3 regions of the Methylobacterium sp. OAE515 genome follow, and region 1 is predicted to be linked to each of the others. Evidence: riboswitches for the same ligand, from Rfam matches in the RefSeq annotation. Region 1 holds a riboswitch; each other region holds the start of a gene.

What was found. A riboswitch is a leader RNA that binds a small molecule or an ion and turns the genes downstream of it on or off. The one in region 1 is predicted to bind cobalamin.
Region 2: another riboswitch for cobalamin. It lies ahead of ABIE45_RS24315 (TonB-dependent siderophore receptor); the one in region 1 lies ahead of ABIE45_RS11110 (CbtB domain-containing protein).
Region 3: another riboswitch for cobalamin. It lies ahead of ABIE45_RS21020 (TonB-dependent receptor domain-containing protein); the one in region 1 lies ahead of ABIE45_RS11110 (CbtB domain-containing protein).

What each region holds. Positions count from the first base shown of each region.
Region 1 covers NZ_JBGMUV010000001.1:2,266,595-2,269,845, forward strand. Annotated here, with positions in the region: gene cobW (cobalamin biosynthesis protein CobW) at 1-373, opposite strand, end outside; gene ABIE45_RS11100 (DUF1636 domain-containing protein) at 370-771, opposite strand; gene ABIE45_RS11105 (CbtA family protein) at 764-1,501, opposite strand; gene ABIE45_RS11110 (CbtB domain-containing protein) at 1,518-1,700, opposite strand; cobalamin riboswitch at 1,734-1,929, opposite strand; gene ABIE45_RS11115 (S10 family peptidase) at 2,005-3,251, opposite strand, start outside.
Region 2 covers NZ_JBGMUV010000001.1:4,977,323-4,980,573, reverse strand. Annotated here, with positions in the region: gene ABIE45_RS24325 (RluA family pseudouridine synthase) at 1-346, opposite strand, end outside; gene ABIE45_RS24320 (HigA family addiction module antitoxin) at 572-946, opposite strand; cobalamin riboswitch at 1,329-1,525, shown strand; gene ABIE45_RS24315 (TonB-dependent siderophore receptor) at 1,802-3,251, shown strand, end outside.
Region 3 covers NZ_JBGMUV010000001.1:4,314,765-4,318,015, reverse strand. Annotated here, with positions in the region: gene ABIE45_RS21025 (cell wall hydrolase) at 52-636, opposite strand; cobalamin riboswitch at 888-1,085, shown strand; gene ABIE45_RS21020 (TonB-dependent receptor domain-containing protein) at 1,192-3,251, shown strand, end outside.

The DNA of each region.
Region 1 (3,251 bases):
CCCGCGAGCGGATCGCCGGCCATTGGAAGGCCTGGACCAGGGGCTTCGGCAGGGCGAGGCCCGAGGTCTCGATCAGGATGTGCTCCGGCGGCTCGGCGCGGGACAGCAGCGTCTCCAGCGCCGGCACGAAATCGTCCGCGACGGTGCAGCAGATGCAGCCGTTCGGCAGCTCAACGATGGAGTCCTCAGTGCAGCCCTCGACGCCGCAGGCGGCCAGGAACGACTTGTCGAAGCCGACATCGCCGAACTCGTTCACCAGGATGGCGAGGCGACGACCCTTGGCGTTCTCCACCACGTGGCGGACCAGCGTGGTCTTCCCGGCACCGAGGAAGCCCGTGACGATGGTGCAGGGGATTTTGTTCACGAGGGTCATTCCGCGGCCTCCAGGGTGCCGGCGGTGCGCGGGCGGGGTTCGGGAAAAGGGGGGATGCGGGCGATCACGCCCTTGCGGAACTCGGCCGGGCGCTCGCGCCAGGGCACGATGCCGTCCGGCGTCGCCGCGTAGGCCGCGAGCCCGGCGAGGATGGTCTCGGCGGAGGCCGCCGGATCCATGTCGCCGTACACGTAGGTCCAGCGGTCGGCCGAGGCGACCGCCACCGTGCAGGGGCGCTTGCACACCGACAGGCACTCGACCGGCTCGACCCGCAGATCCGGGGCATCGCCGGCGCGGTCCCGCAGGGCCTCGAGCAGGCGCGCGCCGGCCCGGGGACCGGCCGCGTCGTCACCCTCGCGGCGGCAGGTGGTGCAGACGTACAGGACGGTCTCAGACACGGGCGGTCCCCGCTGCCGTCTCGCGCGAGAAGGCCTGCCACGCCCAGCCGAGGCCGAGTCCGATCAGCATCCAGAACACGAAGCTGATCGCCAGCGAGCGGGCCGCGAACTGTGCGGCCAGCGCGGCGGGCAGCTCGGACGCGCCCTCCGGTGCCGGCGGCGCGCCGACGGCGTGTGGCGCGACGATCAGGACGAGTCCGCCCAGGATCGCGATCAGCGAGCGCCGGATCCCGATCAAGTACAGGCCCATCCCTGTGGCGGCGGCGGTCATCACCCACCAGAGCTGCCGTGCGGCGAGCGGCGCGGCCTCGCTGCCGGGCAGTTCCGGCGGCAGGCCGAGACCCGGGGCGAGGGCGACGCTGGCGAAACCCGCCACCGCGAAGGCGAGGCCGACCTGCGGCGTCGGATCGCGCCCGCAGGCGAGCATCACGGCGCCGAGCAGCAGGGCGTAGCCCACGCCGCCGACCAGGGTCGCAAGCGCGGTGAACGCCATGCGCGGGAGGCCTTCGCCGGGCTGCCATTCCGGCGCGGCGTCGGGCGCGGCATGGTCGTGCCCGGCATGCGCCAGCACGATCGGCAGGCCGATCGTCGCCTGATGCGTCGGTTCCTTGTGCTCGTAGCGCTCGGCCGCCACGATCAGCGGCGAGGTCAGCGTGAGTTCGAGCCCCGTCACGACCGCAGCCGCGAGGAAGCCGGCGGCGAGCGCCGCCGACAGAAGCCGGATGATCATCCCTGCGACGCAGGCGTCAGTGGCAGGGGAAGTTCTGGGTGTGCCGGAAGTCGTGCGCCGCGTTGTGGAGCGCGATCGCCGGCGAGAAGCCCGCCATGAACAGGAGGCCGAGGCCCAGGAAGGCCGCAAGCGCGACGGCGACCGAACGCTCGGACGAGCGGGTGCCGGAGGCGACGGGGGCGAGGGTCGAGGTGGTCATCAACATGTCTCCAGCCGCCCCACCGGCGGCATTCCGGGATCCTGGCGTGACGGCAGGTCTCCTGGCTCGCAGCTCTGCGCGCCTGCCGCCTTCCCGGATCGCTCCGGTGGCGCTCTGGCAGGCGCTCGCCGCTCACAGTTGCGGGGGCAGCCGCGGAGTCGAGGCTCGCGCCCCTCACCGCATTCCCTTTTCACCCCGTTGCCGGGGCACCGTCACGGAGCCGTTGTAGACGCATGGCGGCTTGCGCACAACGGAGTGGCGAGCGGTAAGATCCGGATTATCCAGAGCGCGCGCCTCTCATCGCTCAGGGCGTATCCTTGAGGCGCTCCGCGGGCGCTCCCGCCGGTGCCGGTCCGGCGTCGCGCGCCTTCATGGCATCCGCGTAGAGCCGCTCCACATCCGCCTTGAACGCGGCGCGGGAATCCGGCCGCGTGTAGAACATGTGGCCGCCGGGGTAGACCGCGAGGCTGACGCGACCGGCGCCGTAGGCCGGGACCTGCGCGAGCAGGAGCTTCGAGGCGTAGTAGGGCGTCACGAGATCCGTGAAGCCGTGCGCCACCAGCACCCGCAGACGGCCATCGAGCGCCAGGGTGCTCTTGAGGTTCGACAGCACCTCGGGCGCCTGCCGGCCCGACCCCCAGCTCCAGCCGCGGTTCACCGCATTGTTCAGGAGTTCGTAGCGCATATTGGGCACGGGCCATTTCAGAGTGCGCGCGTAAAGGTCGAGCATTGCGCTGGTCAGCGGCGCCTGCAGCGCGGTCAGCTGCGGGTCGTCGAAGCTCGATTGGGCCGCGTCCGGATTGGGATCCCAGCCGGTGATGCCGGTATCGTAAGCGCTGGTCACGCGACCCTCGGCGCGGTCGATCTCGCGCTGGACGCTGCGGGTCGACAGGCGCGCGGCCTGCGCCCGCACCAGGGCGGCATCGAGCCCGACCAGGGGTGCGACCCGCTCGGTCATGCGTGCCACGGCGGTCGCGTCGCTCGGCCCCTTGAGCAGGTCCGCCAGATAGGCGCCCGAGGCGTACGATTCGGCGTCCTTCAGGAGCGCCGGGGTCGGGATTGTGCCGGACCGCTCCAGGGCGCCGGCCGCCAGGGAGGGCAGCTTCAGGACGTAGCCCCAGGGGTTGGCACGCGGCGTTTCCAGCCACGCAAAGTCCAGAACCGGCGAGAGCAGCACCATCCCGGACAGGCCGACCCCGATATCGTCCTGAAGCTTCTCGGTGATGAGCGGCCCGCGGAAACCGCCGTAGCTCTCGCCGACGTAGAATTTCGGGCTCGCCATCCGGTCGTTGACGCGCAGGTAGCGAGCGATGACCGCAGCCAGGGTCGAGGCGTCGGAATCGATGTTCCAATAGGCCTTGCCGTTGCCGTCCGCAGCGCGGCTGTAGCCGGTGCCGACCGGGTCGATGAAGACCAGATCGGTGAAGCCGAGCCACGTCCCGTCATTGGGCGTGAGCGCCACAGGCTGCGAGGGGCTGATGCTGTCGCCGCCCGTGGGCAGTCGCCAGGGTCCGATCGCGCCGATGTTGAGATAGGCGGAAGCCGCGCCGG
Region 2 (3,251 bases), 2.7 Mb from region 1:
CGCGCCGGGTCGGGCCGGGGGCGGGAGCGGGTCCTTCGTGCCGCTTCGGCGCAGGTCTCGGTCCGGGCTTGGCGCCCGGTGCACCGCGCCCGGCCGGCGCCGTGTGGCGTGCCAGCGCACCGTCCGCGGCGGCACGGGGTTTTGGCGCCCGGGCCGGCGCGGCGGGTGCCGCACCGCCCCAGGGATCGCGCGCGCCGGCATCGTCGCCGCGGTTGCGGGCGGCGCGCTCGGCAGCGTCGCGGGCGCTGGTGCGCGGGCCGGTGCGGGCACGGCCGTTCGATTGGACCTTGCCGGCCTGTGGCTTACGCCCCTTCGGGCCGCCGCTTCTGGGAGGTCGTGTGTTCATGATTCCGCCGGCACCCGTCACCGCCTCGGACGGGACGTCCGGGCGCATAGGCCGCGGCGTCGCGGACGTCGGGACCGACGGGGTTGCCCGGCTGTAGCACCGCCCCGGCGCAGCGGCAAAGGCGGAGAGAGGGACGGGAGCGGCGTGAATAAACCGGTCTCGTCCGTCCGCGCCGAAAACGCGCCGCTTCTTGCGGCGTCTATGCGCCGTGGGTTCGGACGAACCTCAGCCGAACACGTGCCCACGTCGGATGATCGTCGGGGGCGGAGCGCTCGTTTCCTGAGCCTCCGATGCAGCCAAGTGGGATCTTGCCTTGGCGGCGAGTTCGCTCCGGAGGTTCTGACAGCGCTTGCGCACGTCGGCGATGTCGAACTGGGTCTGCATCTCCATCAAGGTCTCCATTTCGACCCCGAACACCATCTCGATCCGCAGAGCCAGTTCCGGAGACAGCGCGGCCTCCTCATTGAGGAAATCGAACAGCGTTTGACGCGGCACATCGAGCAATCCGGCTGCGTCCATGACGGTCAAGTTGCGCGGCTCGACGATATTCCGCCGCACATATCCACCCGGGTGGCCGGGATTTTCCAATCTGTAGCTCATCTCTATCGGCCCTCCTTTACTGGTCCCCGTTCGAAAGCGCTACCGACCCGCTCTGATCCGAGACCTGTGTTCGGATAATCCCGATCCTTCCATCGGCACGACACGCGTTCAGTACGCAGCAGCACGTAAAAAGTTCCAAGAGCATCCTACGGGATCGAACGTCTTCCTTTCTGGTTTAATATGAAAAAATACTCGATGTATTGCTTATTATTGAGAGCCTATATCATTATAAACAGAAATTTACTATCAGTACGCGCCTCTTCACCCTCGCGCGCTGTGGGCACGAAGCCCGCCATCGCCGTCTGATCTGCCCCCATGAGAACCGACGGGGTCCTCGGCCCACGCCGCCACCTCGTTCGGCTTGACGCGGATGAACCGTAAGGCCAAGCTTATCGGCGACGGTTCCCTTCGGGGATCAAAAGGGAACGCGGTGAGGGGCTCGCCCCGAGGCCGCGGCTGTCCCCGCAACTGTAAGCGGCGAGCCCTTCACCACCACGTCACTGGGTCACTGACCCGGGAAGACGGTGCGAGGGCGGCGACCCGCGAGCCAGGAGACCTGCCGTCAGCCGTGGTCACACGCGAAACGCGCTGGGCGGGGTTGTCCTGGCGGGTGTCGAGACGCCCGTGCATCCGCGCGGTCGGCGAGACCTCGTTCGCGGTGACGTGCCACAGCAAGCGCGCCCGCGACACCGCTCCCGATGCCCGTCCTGACCGTATCGATCGCCTTTGGGGTAGCCGCACGCACCTGCGCGTCTGCGCCCACCGAGCTTCCGATGATTCCGAGCAATTGTAATGTTATTACACTGCTTGTAGGACGAGCCGGCTGGCCCGCGCCGCGCACGGACCTCCTCTGCCATGTCACCTACGAACAATCGCACCAGATCGGGCGGGCCCGCACCGCTCTGCGGCGTGCTCCTCGCGCTCTTCGCGAGCCCGGCCGCCGCGCAGGAAACCGTCACCCTCGAGCAGCTCTCGGTTGAGGGGGATGGTGGCGGCTCGGACCGTGCCGTCCCGAACAGCCTCAACCTGCGCACCCGTGACCGGACCGCGAGCCGGATCGGCCTGACGCCCCTGGAGACGCCGGCCAGCCTCGACATCGTGTCGGGCGAGACCGCGCGGCTGCGCGGCCAGGACACGATTGCCGAGGCCGTGACCCAGGACGCCACCGGCATCACCACGATCGCCGCCCCCGGCAACGGCAACGGCGCGTTCACGTCCCGCGGCTTCGCCGGCCCGAACTCGATCCAGCAGCTCTACGACGGCACGCGCTTCTACGTGGGCGCCAACACCGTAACCTTCCCGTTCGATACCTGGAACGTCGAGCGGATCGAGGTGCTGCGCGGGCCGTCCTCGGTGCTCTACGGCGACGGCGCCATCGGCGGCGTCATCAACGTGGTGCCCAAGAAGCCGGTCTTCGTGCCGATCAACGCCGCGCGCGCGGTGGTGGGCACCGACGGCGTCGCGCGCCTCGCCCTCGATTCCGGCGGCGCACTTGGCCAAGCGGAGTTCGGCGACACCTTCGCGTACCGCCTCAACGTCAGCGGCAACCGCGCCGACGGCTGGATCCGCCCCGAGGGCGATTTCCGCAACCTCGCGGTCTCGGCCGCCCTGCTGTTCCAGCCGAGCCCGGACCTGGCGTTCACGCTGAGCCACGACCTCGGCTACCAGGAGCCCGCCCGCTATTGGGGCACGCCGCTAATCGAGGGACGGATCCCGGACCTGATCCGGTTCAACAACTACAACGTCCGCGACGCGAAGATCACCTGGGCCGACAACTGGACCCAGCTCAAGACCGAGTGGTCGCCCTCGGCCGACATCATGGTGCGCAACACCGCCTACCGGCTCACCAGCCGGCGCCACTGGCTCGACGTCGAGCAGTATTCCTACAATCGCGGCACTGGGCTGGTGGACCGGGGCGACTATCTCGAGATCTACCACAGCCAGGAGCAGGTCGGAGACCGGCTCGACGCGACGTTCCGGGGCAGCCTCTTCGGTTTCGCCAACCAGTTCGTCGCCGGGTTCGACGTGAACCACATCGACTTCCGGCACACCAACAACTTCTATTTCGACGCTCCGACAACCAGCGTACCGCTCACTGGCTACGATCCGGGCTTCTTCCCGCAGAACGGCCAGGCGCGTCCGGCCTACGCCACGCAGACGAGCCAGGCCTCGGTCTTCGCCGAGGACCGGGTAATCCTGTCGGAGAAGCTGTCGTTCCTCACGGGCGTGCGCCTCGACGTGCCGACGCTGCACCGGGAGGATCTGCAGACGGGCTCGCGGTTCGAGAAGACCTACCGGGCGCTGG
Region 3 (3,251 bases), 2.0 Mb from region 1:
AGAGATGCTGTCGACCCGCGCGCACGATGTCTCGCTACCGCGCGCTCGGCTTTACGGCGTGGGCGCTCCCGGTGCGGCCGCATAGGTCGAGACAGAGGCCGGCAATTGCGCCTTCTCGCGCTGGGCCGATCGTGAATCGCGCTTCTCATAGAAGGCGTTGCCGCCGGCGACAGCCACGTAATGCATGTTGTTGTAGGGGAAGTGCCGGCCCGCGGTGTGGAAGTACATCGCCTTCCCGACCTTCGGGTGCCGCTCGCCTGCCAGGACGGCGTCGGCCGCATCGGCGACCTTCTGGAGGTCCTTGTCCTGCATCGGCTTGGTCAGGACGCCCGGAGCGAACTGTCCCGGCTGGCCCACCACGGCGCAGATGCCGCCCGGGAAGATCGCGTTCTCCAGCCGGTTCATGACAACGGTGCCGACGGCGATCAGCCCATCCCCATCGCTGCGGTTCGACTCGAAATACATGGCCCGACCGAGACAATCGCGCTCGGCATCGCTGACGACCATCGGCGGCTTGTGACCCGGAATCGACCCTGTCGTGAGCACCGGCGCGCCAGTATTGCAGGCGCCCAGGGTGCAGGTCATCGCGATGACACCCAGGACAGGAGCAATCTTCGTCCTCTCGCTACCCTGCATGCATCTGCGCTCCGTGCTCCTTCAGCCGCGTTCCGCCACGCGGCGGCCACCCTGTTCGGGCCGGCGCCTCTCACCGACCTGGCGTTGGCCAAGCTTGACTGCACGTTCACGGCGATGATGTGGCGACGGCCACCTGCACGGCTCAGGTCTCCGGCCTGGTCGGGCAGCCGAGGCGCGGGCACGGCGGTGTCGTGCGCAGGCCACAGCGCGCGTGAACCCGGGCCGGCCCGTTGACCTGCTCCGGGCGCACGACCCATGGTGCCCGCGACGGTTCCCCTCGGGGATCAAAAGGGAATGCGGTGCGGGTTCGACCCAAAGCCGCGGCTGCCCCCGCAACTGTAAGCGGTGAGCCTTCGCGTCACCACGTCACTGGGCGACCTCGCCCGGGAAGACGACGCGAGGGCGGCGACCCGCGAGCCAGGAGACCTGCCGTCTGCCGTGGTCACACGCGAGGTCCGCCGGGCGGGGTGTCCCGGGGGATGCCGGAGACGGTCGCGGGAGCGGCCGGCACGGCCTCGTTCGCGGTGACGTGCCACTGCCGCCGCCCGAGGTCCCATGTCCCGTCCGTCCGTGCGCTCCGCGCTCCCAGCCCTTGCCGCCTTGGCAGCCTTGGCAGCCCTGACGTCCGCCGCCTCAGCCCAGGACCGGTCCGGCCCCGTCTCCGGCGCCGAGACGCAGCTCGACGAAATCTCGGTGACCGCCGAGCCGACGGTCCCCGCACGGATCGGCTTGTCGGCGAGCGCCGGGTATGTCGGCGGCACGACCGGGATCGGCGGTCCGCTGCTCACCGTGGACTCGGCCAGCGCCGGCGTGATCACGAGCGCGCAGCTCAACAGCCGGCCGGTGACGCGCCCCGGCGAGGTGCTGGAGGCGGTGCCGGGTCTGATCGTCACCCAGCATTCCGGGGAGGGGAAGGCCAACCAGTACTTCCTGCGCGGCTTCAACCTCGACCACGGCACCGATATCGCCATCAGCGTCGACGGCATGCCGGTGAACATGCGCACCCACGCCCACGGGCAGGGCTACGCCGACCTCAACTTCCTGATCCCGGAGCTTGTCGGCGCAGTCGCGTTCCACAAGGGGCCGTACTTCGTGCGCGACGGCGACTTCGCCTCGGCGGGCTCGGTGCGGATCGACTATCTCGACACGACCGCCAAGAACCTCGCCCTGACCTCGATCGGCTCGTTCGGCTACAAGCGGGCCCTGTCGATCACGACCGTGCCGCTCGGGGAGGGCAACCTCCTCCTGGCAGGCGAAGCTCAGGTCTACGATGGCCCTTGGGTGGTCGCGGACGCGCTGCGCAAGATCAACGGGGTGGCCCGCTACAGCCAGGGCACGGCGCTGGACGGGTTCTCGATCACCGGCATGGCCTACGCGGCCCGCTGGACCGCCACCAACCAAATCCCGGAGCGCGCCGTGGGGGAAGGGCTGATCGGCCGCTACGGCACGCTCAATCCCACGGATGGCGGCGACAGCGGACGCTTCTCGCTCTCGGGACGGTTCAGCGCGACGGACGAGACCGGCGTGACGTGGGCCTCGGCCTACGTGATCCGCTATCAGATGAACCTGTTCAACGACTTCACCTATTTCCTCAACGATCCCGTCAGCGGCGACCAGTTCCACCAGCGCGACCAGCGCATCCTCGGCGGCGGCGAGGTGCTGCACATCTTCCAGGGGGACCTGTTCGGCCGACCGCTGGAGGTCGAGATCGGCGCGCAGACCCGCACCGACTCGATCCGGGTCGGCCTGTTCAACACCGCCTCCCGCCAGTACCGCGCGACCGTGCTCGACGACCGGGTGCTGGAGTCGAGCGGTGCCCTCTACCTGGACACGCGGGTGCGCTGGACCGAGTGGCTGCGCACGAGCGTGGGCGTGCGCGCCGACGGCTACTTCGCCGATGTCCGTTCGGACACGCCGGCCAACTCGGGCAAGGCGACCGACGGGATCGTCAACCCGAAGCTCGGGCTCGTGCTCGGTCCCTGGTTCGCCACCGAATTCTACGTGAATTACGGCGGCGGCTTCCACTCGAACGACGCGCGCGGCGTCACCGCCACGGTGGATCCCGCGAGCCCCCTGTTCAACATCACCCGCTCGCCGTTCCTGGTGCCCTCCACGGGCTACGAGGTGGGTCTGCGCAACCGCTCGCTCCCTGGGCTTGAGACGAGCCTCGCCCTGTTCCGGCTCGACTTCGCGTCCGAGAACATCTTCCAGGGCGATACCGGCACCACGGAGCCGAGCCGTCCGACCCGGCGCTTCGGGGTCGAGTGGACGAACCGCTACGCGGTGACGCCCTGGCTCTCGCTGGAGGGCGATCTGACGATCACCAATGCCCGGTTCTCCAGTTACGACCCGGTGGGCAACCGGGTCCCGGAGACGCCCACCACCATCGCGTCGGCCGGCGTCACCTTCGGCGAGCCGCTCGGCTGGTTCGGATCGTTGCGGTTCTGCTATTTCGGGGGCCGGCCGCTGATCGAGGACGATGCGATCCGCTCACGGGCGACCGCGCTCTTCAACGGCCGGATCGGCTACGCCTTCGACAACGGCGTCAGCGTCTCGCTGGACGTGCTGAACCTGACCAACAGCAAGTCCGACCAGATCACCTACGCGTATGTCTC